3 regions of the Thauera sp. WH-1 genome follow, and region 1 is predicted to be linked to each of the others. Evidence: predicted binding sites of a transcription regulator. Region 1 holds the regulator's gene; each other region holds the start of a gene.

Evidence for each region. The regulator sigma-54, encoded in region 1, starts transcription at its own class of promoters, with help from an activator protein. The targets are predictions, from matches to a motif close to TGGCACGCTTNCTGCTNA.
Region 2: nirB (nitrite reductase large subunit NirB) is a predicted target of sigma-54. The motif match lies at 3,723-3,740, and genes of this name have one in related genera.
Region 3: ACMV5O_RS16240 (TorF family putative porin) is a predicted target of sigma-54. The motif match lies at 3,607-3,624, and genes of this name have one in related genera.

The regions. Positions count from the first base shown of each region.
Region 1 is NZ_JBLQGP010000004.1:64,622-72,026, reverse strand. It holds gene ACMV5O_RS05920 (CinA family protein) at 1-317, shown strand, start outside; gene recA (recombinase RecA) at 448-1,482, shown strand; gene recX (recombination regulator RecX) at 1,502-1,951, shown strand; gene lptB (LPS export ABC transporter ATP-binding protein) at 1,938-2,660, shown strand; gene ACMV5O_RS05900 (RNA polymerase factor sigma-54) at 2,683-4,164, shown strand; gene hpf (ribosome hibernation-promoting factor, HPF/YfiA family) at 4,182-4,505, shown strand; gene ptsN (PTS IIA-like nitrogen regulatory protein PtsN) at 4,642-5,127, shown strand; gene hprK (HPr(Ser) kinase/phosphatase) at 5,096-6,055, shown strand; gene ACMV5O_RS05880 (AsmA family protein) at 6,052-7,405, shown strand, end outside.
Region 2 is NZ_JBLQGP010000011.1:131,500-138,904, reverse strand. It holds gene pqqE (pyrroloquinoline quinone biosynthesis protein PqqE) at 1-1,216, opposite strand, end outside; gene pqqD (pyrroloquinoline quinone biosynthesis peptide chaperone PqqD) at 1,185-1,487, opposite strand; gene pqqA (pyrroloquinoline quinone precursor peptide PqqA) at 1,550-1,624, opposite strand; gene bluB (5,6-dimethylbenzimidazole synthase) at 1,804-2,604, opposite strand; cobalamin riboswitch at 2,653-2,847, opposite strand; gene ACMV5O_RS12485 (DUF924 family protein) at 2,959-3,558, opposite strand; gene nirB (nitrite reductase large subunit NirB) at 3,947-6,478, shown strand; gene nirD (nitrite reductase small subunit NirD) at 6,499-6,837, shown strand; gene rlmB (23S rRNA (guanosine(2251)-2'-O)-methyltransferase RlmB) at 6,845-7,405, opposite strand, start outside.
Region 3 is NZ_JBLQGP010000018.1:23,994-31,398, reverse strand. It holds gene ACMV5O_RS16260 (rhodanese-like domain-containing protein) at 1-146, shown strand, start outside; gene ACMV5O_RS16255 (multidrug effflux MFS transporter) at 189-1,379, opposite strand; gene ACMV5O_RS16250 (YifB family Mg chelatase-like AAA ATPase) at 1,524-3,026, opposite strand; gene ACMV5O_RS16245 (accessory factor UbiK family protein) at 3,128-3,394, opposite strand; gene ACMV5O_RS16240 (TorF family putative porin) at 3,669-4,433, shown strand; gene glnK (P-II family nitrogen regulator) at 4,504-4,842, shown strand; gene ACMV5O_RS16230 (ammonium transporter) at 4,855-6,174, shown strand; gene ACMV5O_RS16225 (ankyrin repeat domain-containing protein) at 6,386-7,405, opposite strand, start outside.

The DNA of each region.
Region 1 (7,405 bases):
CCAAGATGGACATGCTCGGGGTGTCTGCACGCACCCTCGGCGGCCATGGCGCGGTCAGCGAGGCAACCGCCGTCGAGATGGCGGCCGGAGCGCTCGCCCGCAGCCTGGCCGAGGTCGCAGTGGCCGTCTCCGGGATCGCCGGCCCCAGCGGCGGCACACCGACCAAGCCGGTGGGCATGGTGTGCCTGGCCTGGGCCGCGCGCGACAGCGTCTCGCGCGTGCTCACCGCACACTTCGACGGCGACCGCGAGGCGGTGCGTCGACAGGCCGTCATCCATGCCCTCGAGGGCGTGATCGCCATCGCGGCCGCGGCGTGAGTCGCGCTCGCCGGCAAGCGCTGATTTGCTGTATGCCCGTACAGCTCTTACACTAGCAGCACTGGCCGTGCGCCACCGCACGCATGCAATCTTTGTGCCATAATCCAGCAACCAGACAGGGAAGACTTACATGGACGACAACAAGGCCAAGGCCCTCGCTGCCGCGCTTTCGCAGATCGAAAAGCAGTTCGGCAAGGGCTCGATCATGCGCATGGGCGACGGCAACGTCGAACGCGACATCCAGACCGTGTCCACCGGCTCGCTAGGGCTCGACATCGCGCTCGGCCTCGGCGGCCTGCCGCGTGGCCGCGTGGTCGAGATCTACGGTCCGGAATCGTCCGGCAAGACCACGCTGACCCTGCAGGTCATCGCCGAGATGCAGAAGCTGGGCGGCACCGCGGCCTTCATCGACGCCGAACACGCGCTCGACGTCGGCTACGCCGAAAAGCTTGGCGTCAACATCGAGGACCTGCTGATCTCGCAGCCCGACACCGGCGAGCAGGCGCTCGAGATCGCCGACATGCTGGTGCGCTCGGGCGGCGTGGACATCGTCGTCGTCGACTCGGTCGCCGCGCTCACACCGAAGGCCGAGATCGAGGGCGAGATGGGCGACCAGCTCCCCGGCCTGCAGGCGCGCCTGATGTCGCAGGCGCTGCGCAAGCTCACCGCCAACATCAAGCGCACCAACACCCTGGTCATCTTCATCAACCAGATCCGCATGAAGATCGGCGTCATGTTCGGCAGCCCCGAAACCACCACTGGTGGCAACGCGCTCAAGTTCTACGCCTCGGTGCGCATGGACATCCGCCGCACCGGCACGATCAAGAAGGGCGACGAGGTGGTCGGCTCCGAGACCCGTGTCAAGGTGGTCAAGAACAAGGTGTCGCCGCCGTTCAAGGAAGCGCACTTCGACATCCTCTATGGCGAGGGCATTTCGCGCGAGGGCGAGATCATCGACCTCGGCGTGACGCACAAGATCGTCGACAAGTCCGGCGCCTGGTACGCCTACCAGGGCGACAAGATCGGCCAGGGCAAGGACAACTCGCGCGAGTTCCTGCGCAACAACCCGGCGCTGGCGCGTGAGATCGAGAACAAGGTGCGCGCCGCGGTCGGCCTGCCCGCAATGGCGGTGACGACCACCGCAGCGGCAGCCGCCGAGGCCTGAGCGGGGCCAAGGTACGGCCATGGGCGTCCCCAGCCTGCGCGAGCGCGCGCTCCGTCACCTGGCGCGGCGCGACCACTCGCGCGCCGAACTGGCGCGCAAGCTCGCCACCCACGGCGAGGCGGACGAGATCGACGCCGTGATTGCGCGCATGGGCGAGCTCGGCCTGCAGTCCGACAGCCGCTACGCCGAGGCCTTCGTGCGCGGCAAGGCGGCCCGTTTCGGCGCCGGCCGGCTGCGCAGTGAGCTGGCGCGGCGCGGCATCGAGCGTGACCTGATCGAGCAGGCGATCGAGAACGAATGCGTAGAATCGGAACTGGAACGCGCACGCCAGGTGCTGCGCAGCCGCTTCAGCTCCGCGCCGGCCGACCCGCGCGAATGGGCGCGCCAGGCGCGCTTCCTGCAAACCCGCGGCTTCGCCCCCGAACTGATCCGCAAGCTGCTGAAAGAGCCCTTCGATGAGTCTGCTTAAGGTCGCCGGCCTGCAAAAGCGCTACAAGTCGCGCACCGTGGTGCACGATGTCGGCTTCGAGGTCGACCCGGGCCAGGTGGTCGGCCTGCTCGGCCCCAATGGCGCGGGCAAGACCACCTGTTTCTACATGATCGTCGGCCTGGTGCGTGCCGACGGCGGTCAGATCACGCTCGACGGCACCGATCTCACCCACCTGCCCATCCACGCCCGCGCCCGCCTCGGCCTGTCCTACCTGCCGCAGGAGATGAGCGTGTTCCGCAAGCTCAGCGTGGCCGAGAACATCCGCGCCGTGCTCGAGCTGCGGGGGCTGGAGACGCGACAGATCAACGCCCGCCTGGACGAGCTGCTGCTCGAGCTGGGCATCAACCACCTGCGCAACAACACCGCGGTGTCGCTGTCCGGCGGCGAGCGCCGGCGCTGCGAGATCGCCCGCGCACTGGCGACCGACCCGCGCCTGATCCTGCTCGACGAGCCCTTCGCCGGCGTCGACCCGATCGCGGTCATCGACATCCAGAAGATCATCCGCTTCCTCAAGGAGCGCGGCATCGGCGTGCTGATCACTGACCACAACGTGCGCGAGACCCTGGGGATCTGCGACCGCGCCTACATCATCAGCGAAGGCCGGGTACTGGCCAGCGGCAAGCCGACCGAGATCATCGACAACGAGCGCGTGCGCCAGGTCTACCTCGGCGAGCATTTCCGCCTGTGAGTGCGCACCCACACCGACCACGATGAAACCCAGCCTCCAGCTCAAGCTCTCCCAGCACCTCACGCTGACGCCGCAACTGCAGCAGTCGATCAAGCTGCTGCAGCTGTCGACCATCGAGCTCAACCAGGAGATCGAGCGCTTCCTGCTCGAGAACCCGATGCTCGAACGCGCCGACAGCGATGGGGTGGAGTTCATGCCCCCTGCCGCGCCGGGCAGCCCGCCCGAGCACGAACTGCAGCAACAGCAGCGCCAGGACGAGGCGCGCGAGGCGGCGCCCGACAGCGCCGGCGCCGAGGCCGGCGAACACAGGGAAGGCGGCGAAGGCAGCAGCGAGGACGAGGGCATCGACTGGTCGAACGTGGGCAGCGGCGCCTCGAGCCGCGGCGAGGACGATGACGACGTCGATTACCAGGACCTGCAGGCGGCCGGCGTGTCGTTGCGCGAGCACCTCGACCAGCAGGTCTCGCTGTCGCCGCTGTCGGATCGCGACCGCGCCCTGGTGCGCCTGGTGATCGAGGCGCTCGACGACGACGGCTATCTGCACCAGCCGCTCGAGGAATTGCTCGAGCTGCTGCCCGAGGAGTCCGAGGTCGAGCTCGACGAACTCAGCATCGCCCTGCGCCATGTGCAGAACCTCGAGCCGGCCGGGATCGGCGCGCGCAGCCCGCAGGAATGCCTGTCGCTGCAGTTGCGCACGCTGCCCGCGACCGACACCCGCGCGCTCGCGCTCGAGATCGTCGACAAGCATCTCGAGCTCCTCGCCGAGCGCAACTTCGTCAAGCTCAAGAAACTCACCGGCTGCGACGACGACGCCCTGCGCGCCGCCCACGCCCTGATCTGCAGCCTCGACCCGCACCCGGGGTCGCGCTACTCGAGCGCGGAGACGCGCTACGTGCTGCCCGACGTCGTCGTGCGCAAGCTGCGCGGTCGCTGGACCGTCACCCTCAATCAGGAGGCGATGCCGCGCCTGCGCATCAACCGCCTGTATGCCAGCCTGCTGCAGCAGAACCGCGGCCAGGGGGGTGGGCTCAGCGGCCAGTTGCAGGAGGCACGCTGGCTGATCAAGAACGTCCAGCAGCGCTTCGACACCATCCTGCGGGTGTCTCAGGCCATCGTTGACCAGCAGCGGCAGTTCTTCGATCATGGGGAGGTGGCGATGCGGCCACTCACTCTCCGGGAGATCGCAGACCAGCTCGAGCTGCACGAATCCACCGTATCGCGCGTCACCACGCAAAAATACATGGCGAGCCCGCGCGGTGTATTCGAACTCAAGTATTTCTTCGGCAGTCACGTCGCCACCGATACCGGCGGAGCGGCATCCTCGACGGCGATTCGAGCGCTGATTCGCCAGCTGGTGGATGCAGAAGACAGCAAGAAGCCGCTGTCCGACGCCAAGATTGCAGAAGTTCTGGGCCAGCAGGGTATCGTGGTCGCACGGCGCACGATCGCCAAGTACCGTGAATCCCTCAATATCCCGCCGGTCAGTCTGCGCAAATCCATCTGACAACAACAGGAGTTAACATGAATCTCAACATCACCGGGCGCCATGTCGAAGTCACCCCGGCCATTCGCGACTACGTGACTTCCAAGCTCGATCGCGTCATCCGTCACTTCGACAACGTCACCAGTGTCGCGGTGATCCTCTCGGTCGAGAAGCTCAAGCAGAATGCGGAAGTCACGCTGCACGTGCGCGGCAAGGACATCTTCGTCGAGAGCGACGACGCCGACCTGTATGCCGCCATCGACGCGATGGCCGACAAGCTCGACCGGCAGGTTCAGAAGTACAAGCAGAAGCAGGCCGACCACAACCACGAAACGATCAAGCACCAGGCACCCGAAGTCTGACGCCTTCGTTACCGCCCCGTGTCCGGGGTGTGGTTATAATGCGCGCGTTTTCACGACGCGAGCCCCACTCGCCCCGGACCGTCCAAACGCAGCACCTGACCTAGGCGGTTCAGCTATTGCGCAAGCCTTCCAGCGAATGAGCCTGATATCTCAACTCCTGCCACTTTCCAACGTGGTGGTCGACCTCGACGCCAGCAGCAAGAAGCGCGTCTTCGAGCAGGCGGGCCTGTTGTTCGAGAACAACCAGGGCATCGGTCGCAGCACCGTGTTCGACAGCCTGTTCACCCGCGAACGACTCGGCTCGACCGGGCTTGGTCAAGGCATCGCGATTCCGCACGGCCGCATCAAGGGCCTGAAGGACGCCGCCGGCGCCTTCCTGCGCCTGGCCACACCGGTGCAGTTCGACGCCCCGGACGGGCGTCCGGTGAACATGCTGTTCGTCCTGCTCGTTCCCGAGCAGGCGAACGAAACCCACCTGCAGCTGCTGTCCGAGCTCGCGCAGATGTTCAGCGATCGTGATTTCCGCGAAGCCTTGCTCGACGCACCGGACGCGGCCCACATCCATCAGATGTTCATGAACTGGGGCGCCGATGCGGCAGACCAGCGTCGCGCGGCTGTATGAGGCGTACCGCGACAGCCTGAAGCTGTGCCACCTCAGCGGGCGCCTTGACGCGCGCATCGCGGTGGCCGAAGAACGCATCTGGCCCGCCGATCTGGTGGGCCACCTCAATCTGATCCACCCGACCCGCCTGCAGATCCTCGGTGCCGCCGAACTCGCCTGGGCACGCCGCCAGTCGAACGAGAAGGTCGCGCATCACCTCAACGAAATCCTGTCCGCACGTCCGCCGGCCATCATCGTCGCCGACGCCTGCGAGGTGCCCAACATCGTGCACGGCATCTGCGCCGCACACGATGTCGCCCTCTTCACCACCGATCATCCGGCGGCCAGCGTGATCGACCAGCTTCGCCTCTACCTGTCGCGCGAGCTGGCCGAGAAGGCCTCGCTGCACGGCGTGTTCATGGACGTGCTCGGGCTGGGCGTGCTGATCACCGGCGACTCGGGCGCGGGCAAGTCCGAGCTCGCGCTCGAACTGATCTCACGCGGCCACGGCCTGGTGGCCGACGATGTCGTCGAGCTCTCACGCATCGCGCCCACCGTGCTCGAGGGACGCTGCCCCGAACTGCTGCAGGACTTCATCGAGGTCCGCGGCCTGGGTATCATCAACATCCGCACGATCTTTGGCGAGACCGCCTGCCGGCGCAAGATGCGCCTGCGCCTGATCTGCCACCTCGAGCGCCGCCAGCCCGGCCCGGGCGACCCAACCCGCCTCCCCGTGCAGCAGGAGACGCAGGACATCCTCGGCGTCAAGATCTCGCGCGTGGTGCTGCCGGTCGCCGCCGGGCGCAACCTCGCGGTGCTGCTCGAGGCGGCGGTGCGCTCGACCATTCTTCAATTGCGTGGCATCGACTCGACGCAGGAATTCATTGACCGCCAGATGCGGGCGATGAGCCCGACGGGCGATCGCGACGAGGACGGCGTGCGGCCATGAGCCGTCCGGTCCGCAGCCTGCTGGTCCGCGGCCTGCTGATCCTCATCGCTGCAACCATCCTGCTGCTCGCCGGCCTCGCCGCCTGGCTCAGCTTCAGCTTCGACCCCAACGACCATCGCGCACGCCTGTCCGCGGAGGTGCTGCGCCATACCGGACGCGAGCTCCGGATCGACGGTCAGCTCGGCCTGTCGGTCTACCCTTGGCTGGGTGTCGAGGCCGGCCGCCTGACGCTCGCCGACGCCCCCGGTTTCGGCGACGGCCCCCTGGCCCGCATCGACCGCCTGGAGGCGCGTGCGCGCCTTATTCCGCTGCTGCGGGGCGACCTCGAGATCGACCGCATCGTGATCGACGGGCTAGAGCTCAAGCTCGTGCGCGCCGCCGACGGCCGCACGAACTGGAGCACCCCGCCGGACAAGACCGGCGCGACCACGGACGACGCCCGCCGCGAACCGCGCACACTGGGCGCGGCGGTGTTCGCACTGGGCGGCGTGGACATCCGCTCGGCCCGCCTCACCTGGTCCGACCTGCAGTCTGGCGTGCATTACGCGCTTGACGATGTCGACCTGCAGGCCGGCGAGATCCGCCCCGGCATCGCCTTTCCGCTCGCGCTCGCACTCACGCTGTCCCGTGGCGCGACATCGTCTGCGCCGGCGACGCCGCACACGCGCTTCGAGCTTGACACCCAGGCCCGCTTCGACCCCGCACGCGACACGCTCAATCTGTCCGGCCTGGCGCTGAACCTGGCCGCCGAAGCGGCGGAGCTACCCGGCGGCCGGCTTCATGCCAGCCTGCGCGCGGACGTCGATGCCGACCTCGGCGCCGGCATGCTGAACGTGACCGGCCTGACCGTCGACACCCTCGGCCTGCACGCGACGGGCCAGATCGAGGCCCGCGCGCTGCATGATGCGCCTCGCTTCGGCGGGCGCATCAAGGTGGCAGCCTTCGACCCGCGCAGCACGCTCGACGCCCTCGGTATCGAGCGTCCGCCCACCGCCGACCCCGCCGTGCTCGCCCGCGCCCAGCTCGAGGCCGAGTTCGACGCCACTGCGACGCTGCTCGAGCTCCGTAGCCTGTCCGCCGTCCTCGACGACACCCGGATCGAGGGCGAGCTGGCCATCACCGACTTTGCGCGCCGGGCGCTGCGCTTCGAGCTCAAGGCCGACGGCATCGAGCTCGACCGTTACCTGCCGCCCGGCCAGCCGGCCACGGCGGTATCGCCCGGCGCTGCCGCGGCGGGTGCCGAGCCGTCGACGCTGAAGTCACTCACCGCCGCGGGCCGCCTGCGCGTGGGCCAGCTCAGCGTTGCCGGACTGACACTGAGCGAACTCGACCTCAGCCTCGACGCCGACG
Region 2 (7,405 bases), on a different contig from region 1:
ACTCCACGGTGGCAAGGGCCAGATCCTCGCGCGCCGGCGCCGGTGTGGCGCAACCCGCCGCGCTGCCGCAGCCGCCAGCGGCGCCGAGCAGGCGCGAGTTGCCCTCGTTGCGCAGCACCAGCGGCTGGATCCTGCGCGCGGGGGACTGCGCCTTCTCGATCGCCGCGGTGATCAGGTGGTGATGCGGCGAGCGCGAGCAGGCGGGGTCGGTGTTGGCGGCATCGCCGGTGAGCAGGAAGGCCTGGCAGCGGCAACCGCCGAAGTCCTTGTCCTTCTCGTCGCAGCTGCGGCAGGTCGGGCTCATCCATTCGTCGCCGCGGAATTTCTGGAAGGTGGGCGATGCGTTCCACAGCCAGGCCAGGCTGTGGTCGCGCACCGAGGGGAAATCCAGCCCGTCGATGATGCGCGCCTCCTGGCAGGGCATGGCGGCGCCGTCGGGGGCGATGGTGAGGTGGATCGCGCCCCAGCCGTTCATGCAGGCCTTGGGCCGGCCCTCGTAGTAGTCGGGAATGACGAAGTAGATCGTCATGCGCTCGCCGAGCCGTTCGCGTGCGGCCTGCACCGCGCGCTCGGCCGCCTGCAGCTGCGCGCGGGTCGGCAGCAGTTCGTCGCGGTTCAACAGCGCCCAGTTGTAGTACTGGATGTTGGCAAACTCGAGGTAATCGACGCCGATGTCCGCCGCGAGCGCGAGGATGTCCTCGACTTGGCCGATGTTGTGGCGGAACACCGGCACGTTGAGCACCATCGGGAAACCGTGGGCCTTGATCAGGTGCGCGACCCGGATCTTGAGGTCGAAGGCGCGCGCGCCGACCAGGGTGTCGGTGAGTTCGCGCTCGCTCGACTGCAGCGAGAGCTGGATCTGCTTGAGGCCGGCGGCCTTGAGCGCGAGCAGGCGCTCTTCGTTGAGGCCCACCCCGGAGGTGATCAGGTTGGTGTAGTAGCCGAGCGCGCTGGCCTCGGCGACGAGCTCCTCGAGGTCGTCGCGCAGCAGCGGCTCGCCGCCGGTGAAGCCGAGCTGCAGCGCGCCGAGCGCGCGTCCCTCGCGCAGCACGCGCTTCCACTCGTCGGTGGACAACTCGGCCTTGCCATCGCGGGCATAGTCGACCGGATTGCTGCACCACGGGCACTTGAGCGGGCAGCGATAGGTGAGCTCGAGCACCAGCCACAGCGGCTTGCCCTGCCCGTCAAGCCTGACGACGGATCCATCCTTTGGCACGGAACACCTCCAGGAATTTGTATACGCCCTCGGCGACGCGCGCGTCGTCGCCCGGGTAGCGCTGCTGCAGGTCGGCAATCAGCTCGGCGACGGTGCGATTGCCGTCGCAGCGCTCGATGATGTCGCCAGCGGTCTGGTTGAGCTTGACGATGCCCTCGGGGTAGAGCAGGACGTGCGAGTCCTGCGTCGGCTCCCAGCGGAACAGGTACATCGGGTTGAGCGCGTAGCGCTCGTCCGCGTCGGGCGGGTTCGGGGTCGCGGTGGCGGTCATGCGGGCCTCGGCTGCGGGTTGGCAGGCCCCGGTCCGCCCGCGGGCGGCCGGGCTCGCAGGCGTCAGCGCACGTAGACGTAGGCGGTGACTTCGAAGCCGAGACGGATGTCGCAATACGCGGGGTCGGTCCACTGCATGATGGGTCTCCTCTGGAATGATGGTGGGCGAACCGGCGCGGCGGCCGGTTCGTGGCCATCATCGCCTGCGAGCCGCGCAGCGGGATCCGCAGAATCGGGGTTGGGCCATCGGCAGGATCGCGAGCCCGCGCTCGCGGAAATCATGATTCTTCAGCAAGCTGCACCGGCGTTGACCTGGGTCAACGCGCGATAGGCTGCACCTGGCGGATCGCCTCGGCCAGTTGCTCGCCGGCAGCGTCGGCCGGCCCGCGCCAGCCATCGAAGTGCAGCAGCTCGGTCAGCGGCATGCGCTTCAACCAGCCGGCGCTCTCCAGCTCCGGGCGGGCGTGAAAGTCCTTCACGTAGCCGATGCACAGGTAGGCGATCGGGATGATCTCGGGCGGGATGCCAAGCGCCTCGCGCAGCGCCTGCTCATGCAGGATGCTGACCCAGCCCACGCCGAGGTTCTCGGCGCGCGCGGCGAGCCACAGGTTCTGCACCGCGCACACCGCGCTATAGATGTCCATCGCGCCGATATGGGTGCGGCCGATCACCACCGGGCCGTGGCGGCGGCGGTCGCAGGTGATGCACAGGTTGAGCGGCGACTCGAGGATGCCCTCGAGCTTGAGATTGCGGTAGGTGGCGCGCTTGCCCGCGTCGAACATCTGCTCGGCTTCGGCATGGGCGGCGAGGAAATCGGCGTGGATCCGCGCGCGCACCTCGCGCGAACGCACGAGGATGAAGTCCCACGGCTGCATGAAGCCGACCGAGGGCGCGTGATGGGCGGCGGTGAGCACGCGCGCAAGCACCGCGTCGGGAATCGGGTCGGGGCGGAATTCGCCGCGCACGTCGCGGCGGGTGTGGATGGCGCGGTGCACCGCGTCGCGCTCGGCGGCACTGAACTGCGGGTCGGTCTGGAAACGGGTAGGCGCGTCGTTCTCGAAACGCTCACGCGCGTTGTCGCACAGCGGCGCGAAATGCGCCTGCGTCGGGCTGCTCATGAAGTATTCCCCTTGTCGTCGAGCAGGAGACAGCCGCCGACCAGGCGGCTGTGCAGAACACTTCGAGGCCGGTCTTCCGGCTACGGATCCTCTCGTCCGGGCGCCTTCCCGGTCCTTGCGGACCAGTGGCTGGGCGAACCTTGCCCGGACAATCCCCTTCACGGCGCTGGGCGCGCGGCGGATTGGCACCGCCTTCCCGATTCTCCCGCGCTGATCGCGGGCACCCCGAAGCAATACAGGGCGGATTCTAGCGGGAGCGCCGCCCGGCGGGTCGGATTCGTGGCGCAGTGCCCACCCCACGCTCCACCCCACACCGCCCCTTGCCGCGCGTGGCCGACGCCTGCCGGTGCGGGCTCAGAAGGACGAGCCGGGCTGCTGCAGGAAGGCGGCTTCGTCCGGGCTCGTCTCGCGCCCCAGCGCGGCATTGCGGTGCGGAAAGCGTCCGAAGCGCTCGATGACGGCCAGGTGGCGGCGGGCGTAGTCGACATAGCCGTCGAAGCTGGCCTTGGCGTGCGCCGGCACGCTGGCGGCGAGCTGGTCGAACAGGCGCACGGCTTCACGCTGGTCGCCCAGGTCCTCGGAATGTTCCAGCGGCAGGTAGATGAAGACCCGCTCGACCGCGCGCAGCGCCGTGTCCAGCCCGAGACGCAAGCTCTCCTTCGCCCAGCGCAGGGCCAGCACGTCGAAGGCGAAGGCCGCCGCCTCGCCGCGCCAGATGTTGCGCGGAAACTGGTCGGTCAGCAGGATCAACGCCAGCCGCCCGCGCGCATCCCTGAGCCAGGCGTCGAGTTCGCCACCCGCCGCGCGCGCGACCCAGGGCGCGAAGCGCTGCCTGATCTGCGCATCGACGTCGGCCTGCTTGCGCCACCACAGCGCCGACTGTTGCGCAATCACCGCATCGTCATCGGCGGCGGTACCGAACCAGAAGGCGTGGATCGTATCCGGGGTTTCCATGCGGGCCTCCCAGGGCCGAAGGCGAGGACTGGAAGCATAGCCCACGTGCGCGGCGGCCTGCATTCGCACCACCCTGGTGAGCAGCGGCACCGTTGCGGTGCATCATTTGCCCCCGAGTGCGCGCCGCCAGGGCGAGAACGGCCTGATCCAGGGCATCTGCACCCTGGCACGGTCCCTGCTTTACTGACCCATACCTGCGCCAGCGACGACGCGACGCAGGGCAGCCTCCGCCAACGCCGGTGGGGGCCGGTGGCTCGCGATGCGCGATCCGCCGGCCAATTCCAACCGATGTCGAACCGCGTCCTGCGGGGGCCGTCATGCTTGAGCCGGGCAAGCCCGTGCCCAGGTGTCACCAGGCCGTACGCAGGGCCGAATGAGTGATACCAGCATGAAGATCGTTCTCGTTGGCCATGGCATGGTCGGCCACAAGTTCCTCGAGGAGCTCCGCCAGCTGCAGATCCCCGCTGCGGAGGTCACCGTCCTGTGCGAGGAGCCACGGATGGCCTACGACCGTGTGCACCTGTCCGAATTCTTCGCCGGCAAGACGGCGGAAGACCTCTCGCTGGTCGCGCCCGGCTTCTTCGACGAAGCAGGCTTCACGCTGCGCCTCGGCAGCCGCGCGGCGGCCATTGACCGCCGTGCGCGCACGGTGACGACGCAGGACGGCGTCACCCTGCCCTACGACAAGCTGGTGCTGGCCACCGGCTCCTACCCCTTCGTGCCGCCGGTCAAGGGCAGCGAGCGCGAACACTGCTTCGTCTATCGCACCATCGAGGACCTCGAGGCGATGAAGGCGGCCGGCGCGACCTCGCGCAAGGGCGTCGTCGTCGGCGGCGGGCTGCTCGGCCTGGAGTGCGCCAAGGCGCTGCGCGACCTCGGCCTCGAGACCCATGTCGTCGAGTTCGCCCCGCGCCTGATGGCGGTGCAGGTGGACGACGAAGGCGGCCGCATCCTGCGCAGCAAGATCGAGGCTCTGGGTGTGCAGGTGCACACCGAGCGCAACACGGTCGAGATCACCGACGGCCGCAGCGCCCGCCACCGCATGGTGTTTGCCGACGGCACCCACCTGGAAACCGACATGATCGTGTTCTCCGCCGGCATCCGTCCGCGCGACGAGCTGGCGCGCCAGAACGCGCTGGCGGTCGGCGCCCGCGGCGGCATCGCGGTCGACGACCACTGCCGCACCAGCGATCCGGCCATCCTCGCGATCGGCGAGTGCGCGGCCTGGCGCGACCAGACCTTCGGCCTGGTGGCGCCCGGCTACGACATGGCGCGCATCGCCGCCCGCCAGCTGGCCGGTGATGCCCAGGCCGCGTTTGGCGGCGCCGACATGAGCACCAAGCTCAAGCTGATGGGCGTCGATGTGGCCAGCATCGGCGACGCCCACGGCAGGACGCCGGGCTGCCGCAGCTTCCGCTACGCCGACGAGTGCAAGCAGATCTACAAGAAGATCGTCGTCAGCGCGGACGGCAAGCGCCTGCTCGGCGCGGTGCTGGTCGGCAATGCCGACGAGTACGGCACGCTGCTGCAGATGGCGCTCAACGGCCTCGCGCTGCCGGCCGACCCCGAGTTCCTGATCCTGCCCGCCGGCGACGGCAAGGCCAGGCCCGGCCTCGGTGCCGACGCCCTGCCCGAGTCCGCCCAGATCTGCTCGTGCAACAACGTCAGCAAGGGCCAGATCTGCGCCGCGGTGGGCGACGGCGCCACCACCATCGGCGCGCTCAAGGCCTGCACCAAGGCCGGTGCCAGCTGTGGCGGCTGCGTGCCGCTGGTGACGCAGATCATGAACGCCGAGCTGGCCCGCCTCGGCATGACGGTCACCCGCCACCTGTGCGAGCACTTCCCCTACTCGCGCCAGGAGCTCTACCACCTGGTCCGTGTCGGCGAGATCAAGACTTTTGAGGACCTGCTCGCGCGCCACGGCCAGGGCCTGGGCTGCGACATCTGCAAGCCGACGGCGGCCTCGATCTTCGCCTCGTGCTGGAACGACTTCGTGCTCAAGGGCGAGCTTGCCAGCCTGCAGGACAGCAACGACTACTTCCTCGGCAACATCCAGAAGGACGGCACCTACTCGGTGGTGCCGCGCATGCCCGGCGGCGAAGTGACCCCGGAGGGGCTGATCGCGGTCGGCCAGGTGGCGAAGAAGTACGGCCTGTACACCAAGATCACCGGCGGCCAGCGGGTGGACCTGTTCGGCGCCCGCGTCGAGCAGCTCCCTGCGATCTGGGAAGAGCTGATCGCCGCCGGCTTCGAGTCCGGCCATGCCTACGGCAAGGCGCTGCGCACGGTCAAGAGCTGCGTCGGCAGCACCTGGTGCCGCTACGGCGTGGATGACTCGGTGGGCCTGGCGATCGAACTCGAGAACCGCTACAAGGGCCTGCGCGCGCCGCACAAGATCAAGTTCGGCGTCTCCGGCTGCACGCGCGAATGCGCCGAGGCCCAGGGCAAGGACGTCGGCATCATCGCCACCGAGCGCGGCTGGAACCTCTACGTGTGCGGCAACGGCGGCATGAAGCCGCGCCATGCCGAGCTGATCGCCGCCGACCTCGACAAGGCCGCCCTGGTGCGCCTGATCGACCGCTTCCTGATGTTCTACGTGCGCACCGCCGACCGCCTGCAGCGCACCAGCACCTGGCGCGACAACCTGGAAGGCGGCCTCGACTACCTGAAGGCCGTGCTGATCGACGATTCGCTGGGCATCTGCAGCGAGCTCGAGCAGCAGATGCAGCACGTGGTCGACACCTACCAGTGCGAATGGAAGACCGCGATCACCGACCCCGAGGTGCGCAAGCGCTTCCGCACCTTCATCAACGACCCGCGCGCCGACCAGCGTATCGTCTTCGTCGAGGAGCGCGGACAGATCCGCCCGGCACGCGCCGAAGAGCACCCGGCCGTCGAGAGCGCCGAGGTGGAAGCATGAGCCCCGCGAGGAGAGCCCCCATGAGCAGCGAAGAACTGAAGTGGACCGCCGTGTGCAAGCTCGGCGACATCCTGCCCGGCACCGGCGTGTGCGCGCTGGTGGAGGACCGCCACGTCGCCGTGTTCCGCATCGGCGACAGCAGCGTCCATGCCATCGACAACATCGACCCGCGCTCGGGCGCCAGCGTGCTGTCGCGTGGCCTGGTCGGCAACCTCGGCGAGCATCTGGTCGTCGCCTCGCCGCTGTACAAGAACCACTTCGACCTGCGCACCGGGGCCTGCCTCGAGGCGCCGGAGCATTCGGTGCGCGCGCACCGGGCCAAGCTGCGCGGCGACGAGGTGTGGGTCGCGCTGGCCTGACGCGGCCTCAGCCGCGCTGGCGGCGGGCCTCGAACAGACAGATGCCGCTCGCCACCGAGACGTTGAGGCTCTCGACGCTGCCGTGCATCGGGATGCGCGCGAGCTCGTCGCAGGTGTCGCGGGTGAGCCGGCGCAGGCCGTCGCCTTCGGCGCCGAGCACCCAGGCGACCGGCACCTTCTGGTCGATGTCGTAGAGCGTCTTGGCGGCCTCGCCGGCGGCGCCGACCACCCACACGCCGGCTTCCTGCAATTCGCGCAGCGCGCGCGCGAGGTTGGTGACGGTGATGTAGGGCACGGTGTCGGCGGCGCCGCTGGCAACCTTGACCGCGGTGGCGTTGAGGCCCACCGCGCGGTCCTTGGGCGCGACCACCGCATGCGCGCCGGCGGCGTCGGCCACGCGCAGGCAGGCGCCGAGGTTGTGCGGGTCCTGCACGCCGTCGAGCACCAGGATCAGCGCGTTCTCGTCCAGGCTGTCGAGCACGTCGGCGAGCTTGATGTCGCGCCGGGTGGCGTCGACCTTGGCGACCACGCCCTGGTGGCGGCGGGTGCCGACCAGGCCGTCGAGCTT
Region 3 (7,405 bases), on a different contig from region 1:
CCATCGCCGGCGAGGCCCTGGAGCAGGCCGGCTTCACCGCCGTCTACAACATCAGCGACGGCTTCGAGGGCGAGCTCGACCACAATCACCACCGCAACACCGTAAACGGCTGGCGCCACGACGGCCTGCCGTGGGAGCAGTGCTGAGGGCAGCCGCGCCCGGCAGCGCGGGTCAGCCGCGATCGACGCTCACTGGCGCCCTGCCGCCAGCGCCAGCCACAGCACCCAGCCGAGCAGCCCGCAGCCGAGGAACACCGCCATGCCGCCTGCCAGGCTGAGCGGGCTGGCCCACAGCAAGGGCGCCGCCACACCGGCGCTGAGCGTATTCAGCCCGATCTGCACGAAGCTCTGACAGCTCGAAGCCATGCCGCGGCGTGCGGGGAAGAGCTCGAGCGCCAGCAGGCTCATGCTCGGCGTCGCCAGCGCCATGCCGCAACTGAACACCGCGATCGGCAGGATCGACTGCGGCACCCCTGCCGGCAGCCCGGCCGCCACCGCCAGGTTCAGCGCCACGCCGACGAGCATCACCGCGAAGCCCGCGCCGACGGTGCGCCGCGGCCGCCAGCGCCCGGCCAAGCGCTCGGACAGCAGCGAGCCGAGCATCATGCCGCTCACCGCCGGTCCGAACAGCCACACGAAGCCGGCCTGCGACAGGCCGAGATGCTCGAGGATGAACACCGGCGCCGACAACACGTACACGAAGAAACCGTTGAAGCTGAACGCGATCGCCAGCGCGAGCAGCATGAAGGCCAGGCGCCCGAAGATGGCCCGGTAGCCGCGCCACAGGTGGGCCGGGTGCATCGACTGGCGATCTTCCGCGGCCAATGTCTCGGGCAGGAAGCGCCAGGTCATCCACGCCAGCAGGGTGCCGAACAGCGCGAGAAAGGCGAAGATCGCGCGCCACCCTGCCAGCGCCAGCAAGGCCGCGCCGAACAGGGGCGCGACCGCCGGCGCCAGCGCAAAGATCAGCATCACGCGCGACATCAGGCGCTGCGCCTGCGGACCGTCGTGCAGGTCGCGCACCACGGCGCGCCCGACCACGACGCCGGCGCCTCCGCACAAGCCCTGCAGCGCCCGCCCGAACCACAGCCATTCGATGCTCGGCGCCAGCGCACAGATCAGCGAGGCGAGCGCGAACAGGCTGGTCATCACGATCAGCATGCGGCGGCGGCCGAAGCGGTCGGCGAGCACGCCCTGCCACAGCACCATCAGCGCCAGCGCGCCCATGTAGGCGGTGAGCGTCTGCTGCACCTCGATCTGGCTCGCCCCGAGCGCCGCACGAATGTGCGGGAAGGCAGGCAGGTAGGTGTCGATCGCGAACGGGCCGATGGCGGACAGTGCCGCCAGCAGCCAGGGCAGCCAGGAGGAATTGGAGGGCATTGAAGCGGCGGGTGGGTGTTGTCGTTATTGTTGCGCTTGCTGGCGTTGAGACCTGGCCCGGAATCCAGCTCATGAGCCGGATGCAGCGCCAACGCCGCGCGCGACCGACCCCGAGCTTACCCCAAGGCGCGCGCCGCGCCGCCCTCAACGCACGTCCACGCTGCGGCGGTATTGGATCGCCTCGGCGACCTGCGCCGCGCCGGGCCGGGCGGCGCCGGCCAGGTCGGCCAGCGTGCGCGCCACCCGCAGGATGCGGTGATAGGCGCGCGCCGACAGGTTGAGCCGCGCCATTGCCTGCTTGAGCAGGGCCGCGCCCGCCGTATCCGGTGTGCAGTGGCGGTCGACCTGGCCCGCCTCGAGCCGCGCATTGACCACCCCCTGGCGCTCGAGCTGGATCGCACGCGCCGCCTCCACGCGCTGGCGCACGGCCTCCGAGCCCTCGCCGGGCGCCGCCGCGACCAACTCCTCATGGGCCAGCGCGGGTACTTCGACGACCAGATCGATGCGGTCGAGCAGCGGCCCCGACACCCGCCCGCGATAGCGCGCCACCTGCTCCGGCGAGCACACGCAGCGCCGCGTCGGATGGCCGGCGTAACCGCAAGGGCAGGGGTTCATCGCCGCCACGAGCTGGAAGCGGGCTGGGAATTCCGCGCGCCGACGCACCCGCGACACGGTGACCGCGCCGGTCTCGAGCGGCTCGCGCAAGGCCTCGAGCACGCGGCGGTCGAACTCGGGCAGTTCGTCGAGGAACAGCACGCCGTGGTTCGCCAGCGAGATCTCGCCCGGCCGCGGCGTCGCCCCGCCGCCCACCAGCGCCGCGGCCGAGGCCGAATGGTGGGGCGCACGAAATGGCCGCTGGCGCCAGTGCGCCGGATCGAAGCGGCCTTCGAGCGAGAACAGCGCCGCGCTCTCGACCGCCTCGTCCTCGCTCATTGTCGGCAGCAGGCCCGGCAGGCGCTGCGCGAGCATGGATTTTCCGGTGCCGGGCGGGCCGAACATCATGATCGAGTGCGCACCGGCCGCCGCCACCTCGAGCGCGCGACGCGCCTGCAGCTGGCCGCGCACGTCAGCCAGGTCGGGCACGCCCGCCCGCGCAGCGGGCTGCAGGGCGGCGGCCGGCTGCACCGGCAGTGCCACATGGCCATTGAGGTGGGCGCACACGGCGAGCAGGCTGGCGGCCGGCAACACCCGTGCGCCCGAGGCGAGCGCCGCCTCGGCGGCGTTGTCGGCAGGCAGCACCAGTGCCCGGCCGCCACGCGCGGCGGCAAGCGCCACCGCGAGCACGCCACGCACCGCGCGCAGATCACCGGTCAGCGACAGCTCGCCGCAGAACTCCGCCGCTTCCAGGCCCTGCCCCGCCACCTGCCCGGACGCAACCAGGATGCCGACGGCGATGGCGAGATCGAAGCGCCCACCCTCCTTGGGCAGGTCGGCGGGTGCCAGGTTGACCGTGATGCGGCGCTGGGGGAATTCGAACTGCGAGGTCTGGATCGCCGCCCGCACGCGATCGCGCGCCTCGCGCACCTCGGTGTCGGGCAGGCCGACCAGGCTGAAGGCAGGCAGGCCGTTCGCCAGGTGTACTTCGACCGTGACCTCGGGCGCATCGAGGCCGGCAAGTGCGCGGCTGCGCACGAGCGCGAGGGACATGCGGTTCTCCTGAGCAGGCGGGACGCCAGTCTAGCGGAGAACGCAGTAATGACAAAAGGATAAGCCGGGCAGCGCGGACACGCCTGCCCGGCGTACGCGACTCAGTCGCTGCGGTCGGTCCGGTCGGCGTCCTCGGCGAGCAGGCGCTCGAGCTCCGCCACGCGCGCCTCGAGTTCGGCGAGCTTCTTGCGCGTATGCGCCAGCACCTCGCGCTGGACCTCGAATTCCTCGCGCGTGACCAGGTCGAGCTTACCCAGGGCGCCGCCGAGCAGGGCCTTGGCGTTCTTTTCAATGTCCCGGACCGGGCTGTTGGCGGCCAGTTCGGACAGCTTGGCGCCGATCTCGTCGAGGATGCGTGGAGTGCTCATGGTGGCTTGCGGCAAGGGTTGTGGATGCGGCGAAGTCTAGCACGCCGCCCCCGATGCACCAGAAACAGGCCTGCCCCCTACCGTGCGACGCACCAGACTGGTGCATGGAGGGCCATTCTCGTGCATGAAATCGTGCGGCAGTGCAGCAAACGCCCCCCGTGCGCGTGCATCGCAGGCCTCGGAAGCCTTGCTGGACAAGGCTTTTAGGAAGCTGGCACACACCCTGCTTAGGGATACCCGTCAAAAACTCTAAACCACCCGTCAGGAGCTCACCATGGGCAAGACCCTTCTCGCTACCGCCCTCACCGTCGCCGCCGCCCTGCCCGTGGCAGGCACCGCTCACGCCGACGGCCCGATCAGCGCCAACCTCACCCTCACCACCGACTACGTCTTCCGCGGCATCAGCCAGTCGCAGGGCAAGGCGGCGCTGCAGGGCGGCCTCGACTACGCCCACGAGAGCGGCCTGTACATCGGCACCTGGGGCTCGAACGTGGGCTGGGTGGATGACATCGCCAAGACCAACAACAGCCTCGAGCTCGACCTCTATGCCGGCTATGCCGGCGAGGCCGGTCCGCTGTCCTACGACGTCGGTGTGCTCCAGTACTACTACCCGGGCGACAAGATCGCCGGCACGCCGTCGCCGGACTCCACCGAGCTGTACCTGGCGCTGGGCTGGGAGTTCCTCGAGGTGAAGTACTCGCACGCGATCTCCAAGCACCTGTTCGGCTGGACCGGCACGAACGGCGAGAAGACCCGCAATAGCAACTATGTCGAGCTCAACGCCGAATACGAGATCGCACCGACCTGGTCGCTGTCGGCCCACGTCGGCCACCAGCGCATCCGTCGCAACAGCGACGCCTCGTACACGGACTGGGGTCTGGGCATCAGCAAGGACGTCGGCTTCGGCACGGTCGCCTTCAACTACTCCGACTCCGATGCCGACGGCAGCTGCGCGCTGAGCCAGCCCTACTGCTTCGGCAGCAACGGTAAGAACGCAGCGGGCGATCACTACGTGCTGTCCTTCAGCAAGGAATTCTGAGCCTTCACGATGTCCCGGCTCATCCGCGGATGAGCCGGGTGCAAGCCAACTTCACAGAGGTGGACCAACCATGAAATTCATCGCCGCCATCATCAAGCCCTTCAAGCTCGACGAAGTGCGCGAGGCGCTGTCCGCGATCGGCGTACAGGGCATCACCGTCACCGAGGTCAAGGGCTTCGGCCGCCAGAAGGGCCACACCGAGCTCTATCGCGGCGCCGAATACGTCGTCGACTTCCTGCCCAAGGTCAAGGTCGAAGCCGCCGTCTCCGACGACCTCCTCGACCAGGCCATCGAGGCCATCGAGAAGTCCGCCGCCACCGGCAAGATCGGCGACGGCAAGATCTTCGTCTTCGATCTGGAACAGGCCATCCGCATCCGCACCGGTGAGACCGGCTCGGACGCGTTGTAAGGGAGAACGAAAATGAAAAGACACTTTGCATTCCTGCCGGCACTGCTGCTCGCCGGCGCGTCGGGCGGCGCCTTCGCCCAGGAGGCGGTCGAGGCCGCAGTCGAGGTCAACAAGGGCGACGTGGCCTGGATCATGACCGCGACCCTGCTCGTGCTGATGATGGCCCTGCCCGGCCTGGCACTGTTCTACGGCGGCCTGGTGCGCGCCAAGAACATGCTATCGGTGCTGATGCAGGTGATGACCGTGTTCTCGCTCAACGCCCTGTTGTTCGCGATCTACGGCTACAGCCTGGCCTTCACCGAGGCCACACCCTTCATCGGCTCGCTCGACAAGGTCTTCCTGTCCGGCGTCACCATCGACTCGCTCGCCGACACCTTCACCGAGACCGTGAAGCTGCCCGAGTTCGCCTTCATCGCCTTCCAGGCCACCTTTGCCGGCATCACCGGGGCGCTCATCGTCGGCGCCTTCGCCGAGCGCATGAAGTTCTCCGCGGTGCTGATCTTCTCGGTGATCTGGTTCACCTTCTGCTACCTGCCGATCTGCCACATGGTGTGGGGCCCGGGCGGCTACCTGCTCGAGGACGGCGCGCTCGACTTCGCCGGCGGCACCGTGGTGCACATCAACGCCGGTATCGCCGGCCTGGTGGGCGCCTACATGGTGGGCAAGCGCATCGGCTTCGGTCGCGAATCGATGGCGCCGCACAGCCTGACGCTGACCATGGTCGGGGCCTCGCTGCTGTGGGTGGGCTGGTTCGGCTTCAACGCCGGCTCCAACCTCGAGGCCACCTCGGGCGCGGCACTGGCCTTCATCAACACCTTGTTCGCCACCGCCGCCGCGGTGCTGGCCTGGTCGCTGGGCGAAGCGCTGATCAAGGGCAAGCCCTCGATGCTGGGTGCGGCCTCGGGTGCGGTCGCCGGCCTGGTTGCCATCACCCCGGCCTGCGGCTCGGTCGGCCCGATGGGCGCCATCATCATCGGCCTGCTGTCCGGCTTCATCTGCCTGTGGGGCGTCAATGGCCTCAAGCACATGCTGGGGGCGGACGACGCGCTCGACGTGTTCGGCGTGCATGGCGTGGGCGGCATCGTCGGTGCCATCCTCACCGGCGTCTTCGCGGCCCCGTCGCTGGGCGGCACCGGCGGCGAAGACTTCGCCATGGGTGCCCAGGTGTGGATCCAGACCTGGAGCGTGATCGTGACCATCATCTGGTCGGCGGTGGTGGCCTTCATCGCCTACAAGATCGCCGACCTGCTCGTCGGCCTGCGGGTGCCGGAAGAGGAAGAGCGCGAAGGCCTCGACATCACCGCGCACGGCGAATCGGCCTACCGCGTGTAATCGCCCCTCAAGCACCTGCGGGACCGTGCTCCTGCGGTCCTGTTTCGAACGGCGCCCTGCGGGGCGCCGTATTTTTTGGTTCTTCGCGTAACCTGGCGGAGCTCGTGGCCGAAGCCCGGCATGTGGGCATCTGGGCCGCCTGAACACGCGACCTGCGCGGATACTGGCCCACACGGCGGCTTAGGGCTTCCTCGCGGTGCCGCCCCGCTGACTACTTTTCTCCCTTCTCCGCCGCGTGGCGCGCTTCGATCTCGCGACGGATGCGCTCGATCTCACGCGCCTTCGCCTGCGGTGTGCCCCACGCCGGCGGCTGCGCCTGCGCCTCGGCCCTCGCCTTCTCGCGCGCCGCGATCGCCTGGCGCCGTCGCTCTTCGGCCTGGCGCAAGGCCTCCGCCTGCGCCCGCTCGGCCTCCTCTTCGCGCGCGATGGCACGCTCCATCATGATCGGCGTCGGGCACGGCGCCAGCTTCGCCGCCGCGCCGTACTCGTCGACCATGCGCCAGGTCTCGCGGCGGGCAAACTCGGCCACCAGCGGCAGGTTCAGCGCCTGGAACACCGGGACCCAGGACTCCACCTCGCCCCCTTCCGCACCCTCGACGCGCACCCGGCGCCGCACCGACAGCTGCGGATTGAACTGGTACCAGCCCTGCTCCACGCGGCGGAAGAGCTGGCGGTTGTAGGCGTAGTCGCGTGCGACCTCGTTTCGCGCCAGCACGCTGGAAAGGTGCTGGCGCTTGTTGCGCTCGGCGCGCAGCACGCTGCCCGGCAGGTGCTGCCACGCATCGAGGATCGCCTGCGCCTCGAAGGCGGCCAGGAAACGGCGCTGCGGCCGGGTGAAGCGGCTGCGGAACAGCACCCACAGCGTCTGCACCAGGAAGTACTCGGCGTGATGGCGGTCGATGCGCACCAGGCGTTCGCCGGTGTTGAAGTCGATGCGCGCCGGCGCGACGCGCTCGAACACCGCGGCGAGCGGCCCGCGCGCATGGGCCGGGTCGCGGAAGGATTCGCGCAGCGCCCAGTGCAGCGCGTTCCAGCCGTAGTGGTCGGTGGCCTCGGGGTCGGCGCCGCGCTCGAGCAGCGCGTCGACCAGGGCGACGTTACCCGCGGCCGCGGCGGCCATCAGCGGCGTCTGGTTCATCGGCAGGCGGTGATCGACACCGTGCTGGTCGCACTGGCGCAGCACGTCCTTGAAGCTGCGGCCGAAGTACGGCATCCAGGTCTTGCGGCCGTG